2 regions of the Rothia sp. HMSC072E10 genome follow, and region 2 is predicted to be linked to the other one. Evidence: predicted binding sites of a transcription regulator. Region 2 holds the regulator's gene; the other holds the start of a gene.
The links. Region 2 encodes LexA, which represses DNA repair genes until DNA is damaged. Its sites were predicted from a motif close to TCGAACANNTGTTCGA; they were not measured.

Region 1 (6,569 bases), on a different contig from region 2:
ATTTACAACATCTTCAACGCGGCTGGCGCTATGGCCCTGACCCGCGCCGTCATGGGCGAGAAGCTCGATGAAGATAAGCTCATCGCAGAGTTGGCGAAGATTACTCCCGCCTTCGGTCGCGGTGAGACCCTGAACGTGAACGGCCGCCCGCTGCAGCTGCTGCTCGTGAAGAACCCCAGCGGCTTCCGCCTGTCCCTGGCCAGCGCGAACGCTGACGACTACGCCACCATGATTACGATTAATGACCAGTACGCTGACGGTCGTGACGTGTCTTGGCTGTGGGACGTCGACTTCGACAGCCTGCGCGGCACCGGCGTGCAGATGGTCTCGGGCGTGCGCGCCTGGGATATGGCGCTACGCCTGGAGCACGACGGCGTGAAGGTCGGCGAGGTCGACGAGAACCTGGCCGATGCGCTCAAGCAGTTCATCGCCTCCAGCGGGGATGCGCCCATGCGTATCTTCTGCACCTACACCGCCATGCTGGCCCTGCGCGAGGAGCTGGCAAAGATTACCGACGTTGAGAAGGTCTCATAATGACGGCAACCCACACTTTTGAGGGCACCCCGGCGCCCGGCCCGAACAACGGCAAGACGCTGCGCATCGTGCAGCTCTACCCGCTGGACATGAACATCTACGGCGACTGGGGCAACACCCTGGCGCTGGCCCGCCGCGCGCAGGCACACGGCTTCGACGTGCAGATTCTGGACCACAACCCCGGCCAGCCCTTCCCCGAGGATGTTGACATCATCCTCGGCGGCGGCGGCCAGGACTCCGGCCAGTCCGTGATTCAGGACGACCTGCACGCCATCGGCGGCACCCTGCGCTCGCTGGCCGAGGACGGCGTGCCCATGCTCGTCATCTGCGGCCTGTACCAGCTGTTCGGCAAGGAGTTCCGCACCCGTGAGGGCGAGGTGCTCAAGGGCATCAACATCTTCGATGCGCACACGGTCGGCGGCGACGAACGCCTGATTGGCAACATCGTGGAGGAGTCCGAGGAGTTCGGCACCGTCATCGGTTTTGAGAACCACTCGGGCCTGACCTACCTGGGTTCCGGATGCACCCCGCTGGCCACCGTGACCAAGGGTGAGGGCAACAACGTGACGGACTCTTACGAGGGTGCACGCGTGCACAACGTCATCGGCACCTACCTGCACGGCTCGCTGCTGCCGAAGAACCCGAAGATTGCGGACTACCTGATTGAGCAGGCCGCAATTCGTCGCTTCGGCGAGTTCACTCCGAACGCGATTGACGACTCGCTGGTGGAGAAGGCGCGCGCCTCGGCCGCGTCTCGCCCCCGCTAGCGGTTCATTGACGTGCTATTCCGGGCGGTGGCGTGCACTCTAAGAGGTGGTGTGCGCCTCCGCTACGGTATAGTTGATTGAGTTATAGTACAGTGCGCGGGGCGTTTCGCCGTGTCCGTGCAGAGGTTTTGACTAAGGGAGATACGAATGTCGGGTCACTCTAAATGGGCGACTACTAAGCACAAGAAGGCTGCTATCGACGCTAAGCGCGCGAAGGCTTTCGCGAAGTTCATTAAGGCAATTGAGGTTGCAGCACGTATGGGCGGCGCTGATATTGCCGGTAACCCCGCTCTTGACCTTGCTGTGTCGAAGGCGAAGAAGAACTCCGTCCCCAACGACAACATCGACCGCGCTATCAAGCGTGGCGCCGGCCTGACCGGTGAGACCATCGACTACACCGAGATTATGTACGAGGCACGCGGCCCGCAGGGTACCGCCCTGTACATCGAGTGTCTGACCGATAACCGTAACCGTGCAGCGTCTGAGGTTCGCCTGGCTGTGACCCGTAACGGCGGCACCATGGCAGACCAGGGTTCGGTTGCGTTCCTGTTCGAGCGTAAGGGCGTTGCTGAGGTCACCAAGACTGATGGCCTGACCGAGGACGACGTTCTGATGGCTGTTCTGGATGCCGGCGCCGAAGAGGTCCTGGACGAGGGCGATATCTTCACCGTCATCTCCGCACCTACCGACCTGCCCGAGATTCGTAAGGCTCTGGACGAGGCCGGCCTGGAGTACAACAACGACGACCCGGTCTTCCGCCCGACCATGCAGGTCGACCTGGACGCCGAGGGCGCCAAGAAGTTCCTGAAGCTGGCAGACGCCATCGAGGAACTGGACGACGTGCAGAACGTCTACTCGAACGCTAACGTCTCTGACGAGGTTGCTGCTCAGCTGGAAGCCGAGTAGTCACCGCCCGAGCGCGCCACTTCTGAGCGTGCACTGAAGCCACTTCCCGGCCGGCCCACCGCGCGTGGACCCGGCGGGAGGTGGCTTTTGAACGTTATGCCGGTCAGCGCCCGATCTAAACGCCCGGCCTAAACACTTGGCCTAAACACCCGGCCGTGCTCCGGCTGGCGGCCCCGCGAACTGCGGTATCGCAACCTTACCCCGCGAAGACCCAGTGAAGACCATGTGAAGACCCCGCGAACTTTGGAAGGAAAGCACACGTGAACGCTGCATCCGCCGCGCGCGATAGCATGCGCGAAAACCATACGGTCGCCGCCGTGGACCGCGTGCCGGGGGCGACCCGCATCATGGGCGTGGACCCCGGCCTCACGCGCTGCGGCTTCTCAATGCTCGACATGACCGCCGACCGTAAGGCGCACTTCGTGAACGTGGGCGTGGCGGGCACCGACCCGGCCCGCACGCTGGACCAGCGCATCCTCTGGATTTTCAACGCGGCCTCGCACTGGCTGGACACCTACCGGCCCGACGCCCTAGCGATTGAGCGCGTCTTTGCGCAGGAGCAGGTGAACACGGTGATTGGTACGGCGCACGCCTCGGGCGCGGTGATTTCTGCCGCGGCGATGCGCGGCGTGCCGGTGTTCTTCCATACGCCCTCCGAGGTGAAGGCGGCGGTGACCGGCAGCGGTCGCGCGGATAAGGCCTCGGTGGGCCGCATGGTGACCCGCATTCTGGGCTTGAACGCCATGCCGAAGCCCGCGGACGCGGCCGATGCGCTGGCCATCGCCATCTGCCACGGCTGGCGCGGCGGCGGCATCGGCTCGGGTATTAACATGTCGGCGCAGACGCAGACGCACCAGGGATCGCGGCCCGCGAAGGCTCGCCGTGCAGGTTCGCTGACCCCCGCACAGCGCGCCTGGATGGAGGCGGAGGCTAAGGCCCGCCGCTAGGGGTGCCGACTCGTTACCCTTCGAGCAAACCCCTTCGAACGTACCGGGAGCCGTATTCGCTAAAGAATTCGAATATCCCTTGATTTCAGAAGAAATATTCTAATATACTGATAGTATCTTCCCGTGGCATACCCGCCGGCCCCGATGCGCGCCGGCGGCACAGCAGGCCGCGAGGGGAGTGCAGTATCGTTCGCCCCGGCGCGGGGCGTTGAAAGGTGGAGAGAATGATTGCATCGCTGACCGGCCGCGTGGCCCAGGTGGGGCTTGACCACGCGGTGATTGACGTTAATGGTTTCGGCATGCTGGTGCACGCCACCGCACGCACTCTCTCTAAGCTGCGCACGGGGGAGGAGGCCACCGTGCTGACCACCATGATCGTGCGCGAGGAATCCATGACCCTCTACGGTTTTTCGGAACCGGCTGAACGCGAGGTCTTTGACATGATGCTCTCGGTCTCGGGCATCGGCCCTCGCATCGCCCTGGCGGTGCTGAGCGTGCACACCGCCGCGGAGGTGGAGCGAGCCGTGGCCACCGGTGACGACAAGGCCTTCACGAAGGTTCCGGGCATCGGCCCGAAGGGTGCCCGCCGCATCGTGCTGGAGCTTGCCGGCAAGCTGATTCTGAGCGACGGTCAGACCGACGAGCTGCCGCTGAGCCAGGGCATCGTGTGGAAGCCGCAGGTGCTGGATGCGTTGACCTCCCTGGGCTGGAGCGAGAAGGACGCCTCCGCCGCCATCGACGCGTACGTGAAGCACAATCCCTCCGCCGAGAGCGAGCCGGTGGGCGTGGCTCTGCGCGGTGTGCTCGCATCCCTGGGTACGCAGAACACGGTGGGTCGCCACTAGGGCCGCTCGCCGAGCCCTTGGCTGACCCCGGCCGATTTTGGCGCGCCCGTTACCTCGCGCCTCACTCACTCCACGAAAGAAGAATTTTATGACCCAGAACCCCTACGATTCGCAGGCCGCGGCATCCCCGGTTTCCGGCGGGTATTTCCCCGGTCAGGTGCCCGGCGTCCCGGGTGCGCCCGCGCAGCGCCTGGTCGCGATGGAAGAAGAGCCCGAAGAGAAGATGATTGAGGCGGCCCTGCGCCCCAAGTCCCTGGACGACTTCGTGGGTCAGCGCCGCGTGCGCCAGCAGCTTTCCCTCGTGCTGGAGGCCTCGAAGATGCGCGGCCGCAGCGCCGATCACGTGCTGCTTTCGGGCCCTCCCGGCCTGGGTAAGACCACCCTGGCCATGATTATCGCCGCCGAGATGGACGCGCCCCTGCGCATCACCTCCGGCCCCGCGATTCAACATTCCGGGGATTTGGCGGCGATTCTGTCTTCGCTGACCCCCGGTGAGGTGCTGTTCCTCGACGAGATTCACCGCATGAGCCGCCCGGCCGAGGAAATGCTCTACATGGCGATGGAAGACTTCCGCGTGGACATCGTGGTGGGTAAGGGTGCCGGCGCGACCTCCATTCCGCTGGAGCTTCCGCAGTTTACCCTGGTGGGTGCAACAACCCGCGCGGGTCTGCTGCCCGGGCCTCTGCGCGACCGCTTTGGCTTTACCGGTCACCTGGAGTTCTACTCGGTTGAGGAGCTGGAGCTGGTGCTGCGCCGTAGCGCCGGCCTGATGGACATGCAGATTACCTCCGAGGGCTTCACCGAGATTGCGGGTCGCTCCCGCGGCACACCCCGTATCGCGAACCGCCTGCTGCGCCGCGTGCGCGACTGGGCCCTGGTGAACGGCGTGGACCGCATCAACGCGCGTGATGCCGCGACCGCCCTGGACATGTACGAGGTAGATTCGCGCGGCCTGGATCGCCTGGACCGCGCCGTGCTGGAATCGCTCATCCACAAGTTCGGCGGCGGGCCGGTTGGCCTGTCCACCCTCGCCATTGCGGTGGGGGAGGAGACCGAGACCGTGGAGACCGTGGCGGAGCCCTACCTGGTGCGCGAGGGCCTGATTGGTCGCACCCCGCGCGGTCGCGTGGCCCTGCCCGCGGCCTGGGAACACCTGGGTCTGGAGGCCCCCGAGATTCAGCTCTAGAGCCGCACCGGCCAAGACATACAGAGCAAGTAGCCCGTGGGAGGTATCGCCCCTCCCGCGGGCTCTTCTGCAGGCTCTGTCGGCGCCGCCGAGCCCTGCCGGCGACATAAAATTACGCCACGGGCTGGACAAAACTCAGGTAAACCTCACAAAAACGCTGGTTCGGTGCGCTAAAGCTCCTGCTCTCGCGTAGGATGGATACGTACTGTATCTACGATTCCACGCCTTTTAGCACGCTCAACCCGCACGGTGAGCGGCGCAGGTGCGGATGTGAAAGTGAGACCATGGATTTTAACCTCCTGATTATGATTGCCATGATGGCGCTGCTGGCATGGATGATGTTCTCCGCCCAGAAGCGTCAGCGTAAGCAGATGGAGGAACTGCGTGCAATGCAGCAGTCTCTCGTCCCCGGCACTCAGGTCATGACCGGTTCCGGCTTCTACGGCACCGTCGTCAGCACCGATTTCGATGACAATAAGATTCAGCTGGAGCTGGCCAAGGGCGTTGTTATCACCGTGGCGCTGAACGCCATTATGAGCATCGTTGAGGACGAGGCTCCCGCCGCACCCCTGACCGAGGACGTCGAGCCGGCATCCGCGGAATCTCAGGCTCCCGCGGAAGGCGGCGTCTCCGAGGACTCCTCGAAGACCGCCCAGTAACTTAAGACCGAACGACCCGGCGCCGCGCACTCGGCGTCGGGTTTTCGCGTCCGCTAAGGAATCTGTAGAACACCAAATCTACACACGAAAATACTCATAGAAGGAACATTATGGCTAAGCGTTCACCGCTTGCAGCCGCGCGAGGGGCGCTCCTCTCGATGGTCCTGCTCATGGTTGTGATGGCTGCCGGCATCTTCGGCAGCACCTACTCGGGAGGCTCCTGGGCACCGAAACTGGCCCTGGACCTCTCGGGTGGTACGCAGATGATTCTCTCCCCGAAGGTCAACGGATCATCGGACGGGAACGTTACCCAGGAGCAGCTGAACCAGGCGGTTGAGATTATTCGTCAGCGCGTTGACGGCGCCGGCGTGTCTGAGGCGGAGGTCACCACCTCCTTCGGCTCGGGTAACAACGTGGTCGTCTCGGTTCCCGGCACGATTAGCTCCGAGACCCGCCAGCTGATTCAGGCATCCGCAAATATGACGTTCCGCCCGGTCCTGGTGGCCGGGGACGGTGCCGCGGTCGCCGAGGGATCCCGCACCGCGGACGACAAGCTGCCCAAGCCGACCGCCGAGCCGACCGACGGTTCGGACCGCAACTGGATTACCGCCGACCTGTACAAGCAGTACGAGGCGAAGGACTGCACCGCGGCCCGCAGCGAGGACGCGGATAGCGCCGACCCGACCAAGCCGATGGTGGCCTGCTCCGCCGACGGCAAGGAGAAG
Region 2 (6,569 bases):
GGGCGCCTCCCTGTCCCGTCAGGCCGGTGGCCGTGCCGCCTCCGGTGAGGGTATCGGCTCGCGCGGTCCCGGTGAGACCAAGATCGAGATGGATCGCCGCCGCCTGCGCGCCCGCATGGCCAAGCTCAAGCGTGAAATTGCCGCGATGGCCCCGGCCCGCGAGACGAAGCGCCTGAACCGCCGCCGCAACCGAGTGCCCTCGGTGGCTATTGCCGGTTACACGAACGCCGGCAAGTCCTCCCTGCTGAACCGTTTGACCGACGCGGGCGTGCTCGTGGAGAACGCCCTGTTCGCAACCCTGGACCCGACTGTGCGCAAGGCGCAGACCCCCGACGGCATCGGCTACACCCTCTCCGACACGGTGGGTTTCGTGCGCTCGCTGCCGACCCAGCTGGTGGAGGCATTCCGCTCCACCCTGGAGGAGGTTGCCGACGCCGACGTCATCCTGCACGTGGTGGATGCCTCCCACCCGGACCCGGAGGGCCAGATTCGCGCCGTCCGCGAGGTCTTTGCCGAGGTGGACGCTCGCCACATCCCCGAAATCATTGTGTTGAATAAGGCGGACGCCGCCGACCCGTTCGTGCTGGAGCGGATGCGCCAGCGCGAGCCCGAGCACGTCATCGTATCGGCACGCACCGGCGAGGGCATCGAGGAGCTCAAGCAGAAGATCGCGGACACTATTCCCCGCCCCTCGATTGAAGTCAAGCTACTGATTCCCTACAACCACGGCGAGATTATTTCGCGCCTGCACGAGTGGGACGCCGAGATTAAGAGCACCGATTTTGTATCGGACGGCACCTTCGTGACGGCGCTGGTCCGCGAGGACGTCGCCTCGGACCTGGCCGAGTACGTGCTGGAGGGCGACCTGCTGGAGGTTCTGGAGGAGGAGCTGGCCGAGGCCCGCGCCCTCACCGCCGAAGCTGATACCGCCGAGACTCGCTAGGATCCGGTTAACGTGACGCAGAAGACGACGGGACGCACTAGCGCGCCCAAAAACGCCTCCGGGACTGCACCCGACGGTACCCGGTTCACCGGGCAGGAGCTTGAGACCCTGCCCGGTGCGAAGGATGCCCTGAACCTGCTCGACGAGGTTGTGGAGGCCACGGGCGGGCAGAAACGTGAAGGTCAGCGCACGATGGCGGCGCACGTGGCGCAGGCCCTCGAACTGCAACGACATCTGCTCGTGCAGGCCGGCACCGGCACCGGTAAGTCTCTGGGCTACCTGGTTCCGGCTCTCGCTCGCGTGGGGGAGTCCGACCAGCCCATCGTGGTGGCTACCGCGACCCTGGCCCTGCAGGCGCAGATCGTGAACCGCGATATTCCGCGTCTTCTGCAAGCACTGGAGCCGCGCCCGGAGTCGCAGGCGCAGGTGGCCCTGCTCAAGGGCCGCAACAACTACCTGTGCCTGCACAAGCTCGAGGGCGGCTACCCCGAAGAGGAACAGGATGCTCTCTTCGACATGCCTTCTTCGACCTCCCGCGTGGGCGAGGAAGTCGTGCGCCTGCGCGAGTGGGCTGACCGCACGGAGACCGGCGACCGCGACGAGCTCAAGCCCGGTGTGTCCGATCGCGCGTGGGCTCAGGTTTCGGTGAGCGCCGCCGAGTGTCTGGGCCGCCGCTGCCCGCTGGTGGAGGAGTGCTTTAGCGAGATGGCGCGTAGTCGTGCCGCCGAGGCAGATATCGTCATCACGAATCACGCCCTGCTGGCCATTAACGCTTTCGAGGGCATGAAGGTTCTGCCCGAGCACGAGACCGTCATCATCGACGAGGCCCACGAGCTGGTGGACCGAGTGACCGGTGCGGTTTCCGGATCGCTGACCGTTGCGATGGTTCGCCGCGCCGCTCGAGGCGTGAAGAAACACTCTAAGGCCGATTCCGGGGCCCTGGAGATGGCCACCGGAACCCTGGAAACCGCACTGGAGGGCCTGCCCGAAGGGCTGCTCAACGGCCTCGACGGTCGTCTGCTCACGGCCCTGTCCGCGGTGAACGATGCGGCCCGCGCCGCGCTCTCCGATACGAAACCGGACGGCCAGGAGGCCGACGCCGGCCTGCAGATGGCCCGTTCCCGCGTCTCGGAGGTGCACGAGGTGAGCAACCGCATCCTGGAGGCTTCGGCTGAGCAGGATGTGCTGTGGGTTTCGCGTCAGGGCGGCTGGGAGAACGGCCGCTACGTGGCCGCCTCCGATACCGACCCGGCGACCCTGAATATCGCCCCACTGAGCGTTGGCCTGCAGCTGCGCGACGGTCTGTTTGCCGACCGCACCGTAATCCTAACGAGCGCGACCCTGACGGTGGGCGACTCCTTCGATGTGGCCGCCGGCGCCCTGGGCTTGCAGGGGGAGGGGGCTCCCCGCTGGACGAGCATCGATGTGGGTTCGCCCTTCGACTACCGCAAGCAGGGCATCATATACGTAGCCGGGGATCTGAAGCCCCCGGGATTTGGCGTGCACGAGGGCCAGCTGGAGCGACTTCGCGAGCTGTGCGAGGCGTCCGAGGGAGGTGCCCTGGGTCTGTTCTCCTCGAAGCGTGCCGCCGAGCGCGCCGCAGAGTATATGCGTGAGCACAGCGATCTGAATATTCTTCTGCAGGGTGAATCCTCGCTGAAGGCCCTGGTGGAGGAGTTTAGCGAGGATGTTGACTCGTGCCTATTCGGAACGATGAGCCTATGGCAGGGCGTTGACGTCCCCGGAGACTCCTGCCGTCTGGTGGTGATGGATCGCATCCCGTTCCCGCGACCGGACGATCCGATTGCGCAGGCCCGCACGGAGTCGGTGAACCGTCACCGCGGTAACGGGTTCATGGCCGTCTCTGCGCATCACGCGGCTATCCGCATGGCGCAGGGCGCGGGTCGCCTGATCCGTTCGGTGAATGACCGCGGGGTCGTGGCGGTTCTGGATTCGCGACTCGCAACGAAGCGCTACGGCGGCTACCTGATGAGGGCCATGCCGCCGATGTGGCCCACCCAGAATAAGCAGGCCGTGGTGGGTGCGCTGGCCCGTCTCTCGGAATCCATCGACAGGTAGCCCGTCTACCGTGTGCTGAGCGGGCCATTGTGTATTGAGCGGGCGGCGCGTTTTCCCCGCAGGGCTATTTCCCCGTAGAGTCAGAGAAAAGCCCCCGGCACTCGCAAACTTGCGAGTGCCGGGGGCTTTGTTCGTTATGGGCTTTGGAAGCGCTGAAGTCTCAAAGGACGTAGCTACCAGATCGGGGCGTTGGCGCCGGGAGGCATAGCACCCCATGATGCTCTCGCGAAGAGCGGGGATTAGAGGCTACGCAATACCGAAACAACCTTGCCCATGACGGTGGCGCGGTCACCCATAATCGGTTCGTAGCTTGCGTTGCGCGGCATGAGCCAGGTGTGGCCATCAACCTGGCGGAAGACCTTCACGGTGGCCTCATCGTCCAGCAGGGCGGCCACGATGTCGCCGTTGTCGGCGGTGTGCTGTTCACGCACGACGACCCAGTCGCCATCGCAGATGGCGGCGTCAATCATGGAATCGCCCTTGACCTTGAGCATAAAGAGCTTGCCGTTGCCGACCAGCTGGCGCGGCAGGGCGAGTACATCTTCCACAGACTGCTCGGCGGTGATGGGGCCGCCCGCGGCAATGCGACCGACGAGGGGGACGGGTACGAGGTCGTCCTCGCCAACCTCAAAGTTCGGAAGTTCAGGCAGGGGAGTGTGCATGCCGGCGCCGTTTTCGTCGAGCACCTCGATGGCACGCGGGAGCTTGGGATCGCGGCGAATGTAGCCCATATTTTCGAGTCGGCCAAGCTGATGGGTGACCGAAGAGAGAGACGCAAGACCCACCATATCGCCAATCTGGCGCATGGACGGCGGATAGCCCTTCTGTTCAATCTCGGTGCGGATCGCGTCAAGAATCTTCTGCTGGCGCGCGGTCAGCGCCGGGCGGGGTGCTGTTGCCATATCTCTTCCTTTGGTCTGTGTCGCCGAAGGTTGCTGTACCTTCGGCGGAGCACGGATGGGTCGTCCACGTGTTCGTCATACGGTGACGTATATCGCACGGCTTAGGTGAAACATACCCCTTATCTCGTCAGGGGTGGATCAGATTCTAGATCCGTCGCGAGTCACGCCCCGCCATGGTGGAAATTATCACGAGCGTGTGGAACATCTCTTGACACAAGTGTAGAACACTCTACCGACAAATTCAAACAAATATACTAGATTTTTTCTTCGAAACCGGAGGAATTTTTAGTATGTATCTGCTAGACTTTAGAACACGGATTCGGATACAGTAGAAAACCCTCCGATTTTCGGGGTGCAAACGGGGTATTCTCCATGTAATTCGAATACTCGTTCTGCCTTGCGGGTCTGGAAGGGGGTCGTCGAATGTTCGAGAGTATTCGAACGAGAGACCGAACGACCTTCCTTAAGCCGAAGGGGAGTTCTGGGGAACGCGTCTGCAAGACAAAACCCCGAACGTTCCTTGACCCGATGTGTCGGGTCCCGGGCAGAAAAACGAACAACCACACTCAACTCACCCGTCGAGTCTCGAGAGAGCCGGCACCGTTCACCCCGGCGGATTACCGCGGGAGTGAGCTTGAGAGAAAGGAACCACAATTATGACCGCAGCTTCTTTGGCCCCTCACCGTGCCTCTGCGTCTGCTACCCTTCCGGAAGGTTTGGTGGTACTTCACCCCGCGCACGCACGGCAGTCCGCGCGCATCGCTCGAGGCTCCTCCCGTCGCGCATCCGCTCCTCAGCTTTCTGCCTCTCCGGCGCCCGTCCGCAGTGTCTCTCCCACCGCGGCGGCTGCTCGGCCTGTGGCCCCCTCCGCTCCGGTGAATGAACGCTCCGTTTCGGCGCACCTCTCCGGGCAGGGGAGGGAATCGTCTTCCCGCCGTGCGGGCCTTGTGCCCTCCGCTATCTCGGGTCTTCGCTCCCTATCGTCTCGCCTTGAACGCTTCAACCCCCTGCGCAATTTCAAGGGGCTGCCCCTGCTGACCCTGGCCGCGCTCGTGGTGCTGGGCGCCATTACCTTCCTCGGCCCTTCCTTCGGCCCCCGTGTTGAGAACGCATCGGCTACCCAAGCCACTGTGACCGTTAAGCACGGCGAGACACTGTGGGACATCGCCCAGTCGGTGAACCCCGGCGGTGATGTCCGTGATACCGTGGTGCGTATTATGGAGATGAACTCGCTGACGAGCACCGCTGTCGACGCCGGTCAGCGCCTCGAGGTTCCCAAGCCGCGCCACTAGGCAAAGCTGTCGAGGCGAGAGCTTCGGCTCACCCGTCAGCGGATTATGAATCGGCTACGAACCGCCTACCGCACTACTCAAGGAGCACGCGATGTCAACACCCTCTCAGCCCCATCAGGACGCGGTCTCCTCGCCGCGCCCCGTGGTCGCCGTTCTGGGAGATCCCGGAACTCACGGCGCCATGGTAAAGCTTCTTCGGGATTCGGGTGCGGAGGTCATCGTCACCGCTGACCCGCATCAGCTCCGCGAGGCTGACGGCATGGTGGTTGCCGGTCCTGCCGGTTCCCTTGAGGCGTTCGACGAGCTAAAAGCCAAGGACGCTGAGCGCGTGATTGGGCGCCGCGTGGCCGGTGGCCGTCCGGTGCTCGCGGCCGGTGCCGCCCTGAGCTGCCTTTTTGAATCCGTCGCGGTGAACCACCCACAGCTGGGCAGCGTGCAGGTTCAGGGTATGGGGGAGTGGCCCGGCGAGAGCGTGGAGCTTTCCACCCGGGGCCTGGTGCCCGGCTCCTCCGCGGTGTCCCCCTCGACCGGCAGTCGACTGCTCAAAGATATTGAGGGCGAGGCCCGTTTCAAGTCCGAGCACGGTGTTTTTGAGTGGGCCTTTGACCAGAGCATTGACTATATCGCTCCTCCCGCGGTGAGCTGGACGGCAACCGAACCTCCCTATATTGCCGCGGTGGAGAACGGCCCGCTGACCGCTGTGCAGTTCTGCCCGGTCGTATCCGGTGAGCTGGGTGCGGAATTTATGCGCCGCTGGGTTGGGTCCCTCGCGGTGACCGGCCGGCTGTCGCTTGCCGCGGGTGAATCCGCTACCGGTGGGGAGGAATCATAATGGCTAAACCCATCCTTGAACTTCTGCCGGCCGTCGATATTTCCGAGGGCTACGCGGTGCGCCCTGTGGGCGGCACCCTGTCCGGTGGCGAGCAGCGTCTCGATCCGGTCAAGGCGGCGCTCACCTGGGTGAAGGCTGGCGCCCGCTGGATTCATCTGGTTGATCTTGACCTAGCCTTTGGCCGCGGTACGAATACGGATGTTCTGGCGGAGGTTGCCGCCGCCGTCCGTGCCGAGAATGCCCGCGGCTCCGCTCCGGTTCGTATTCAGGTCAGTGGCGGTGTGCGTAGTGCTGAGAGCCTGGAGCGCGCCCTGAGCCTCAACCCGGACCGCGTGAACGTGACCAGCGCGGCGCTGGCGGATTCTGTCTGGCTTGAAAGTATCCTGGCTCGTTACGCGGATTCTGATCTTCTAGCCCTGGGGCTCGACGCCCGTTACGACCCCGAGCGGGGTTGGGTGACGGTGGCTCGCGGAACCGACTGGTCGGGCCCCGAGGTGGCGGAGGCGCTGGCCTGGCTAGAA

Region 1: the regulator LexA is predicted to act here: its motif matches at 3,241-3,256, upstream of ruvA (Holliday junction branch migration protein RuvA).

Annotation. Positions count from the first base shown of each region.
Region 1 is NZ_KV814491.1:516,808-523,376, reverse strand. It holds gene HMPREF2944_RS07455 (Mur ligase family protein) at 1-534, shown strand, start outside; gene HMPREF2944_RS07450 (type 1 glutamine amidotransferase) at 534-1,301, shown strand; gene HMPREF2944_RS07445 (YebC/PmpR family DNA-binding transcriptional regulator) at 1,449-2,207, shown strand; gene ruvC (crossover junction endodeoxyribonuclease RuvC) at 2,498-3,154, shown strand; gene ruvA (Holliday junction branch migration protein RuvA) at 3,379-3,999, shown strand; gene ruvB (Holliday junction branch migration DNA helicase RuvB) at 4,199-5,185, shown strand; gene yajC (preprotein translocase subunit YajC) at 5,470-5,844, shown strand; gene secD (protein translocase subunit SecD) at 5,955-6,569, shown strand, end outside.
Region 2 is NZ_KV814488.1:160,993-167,561, forward strand. It holds gene hflX (GTPase HflX) at 1-943, shown strand, start outside; gene HMPREF2944_RS03970 (ATP-dependent DNA helicase) at 956-3,022, shown strand; gene lexA (transcriptional repressor LexA) at 3,262-3,924, opposite strand; gene HMPREF2944_RS03980 (LysM peptidoglycan-binding domain-containing protein) at 4,581-5,216, shown strand; gene HMPREF2944_RS03985 (type 1 glutamine amidotransferase family protein) at 5,308-6,048, shown strand; gene HMPREF2944_RS03990 (HisA/HisF-related TIM barrel protein) at 6,048-6,569, shown strand, end outside.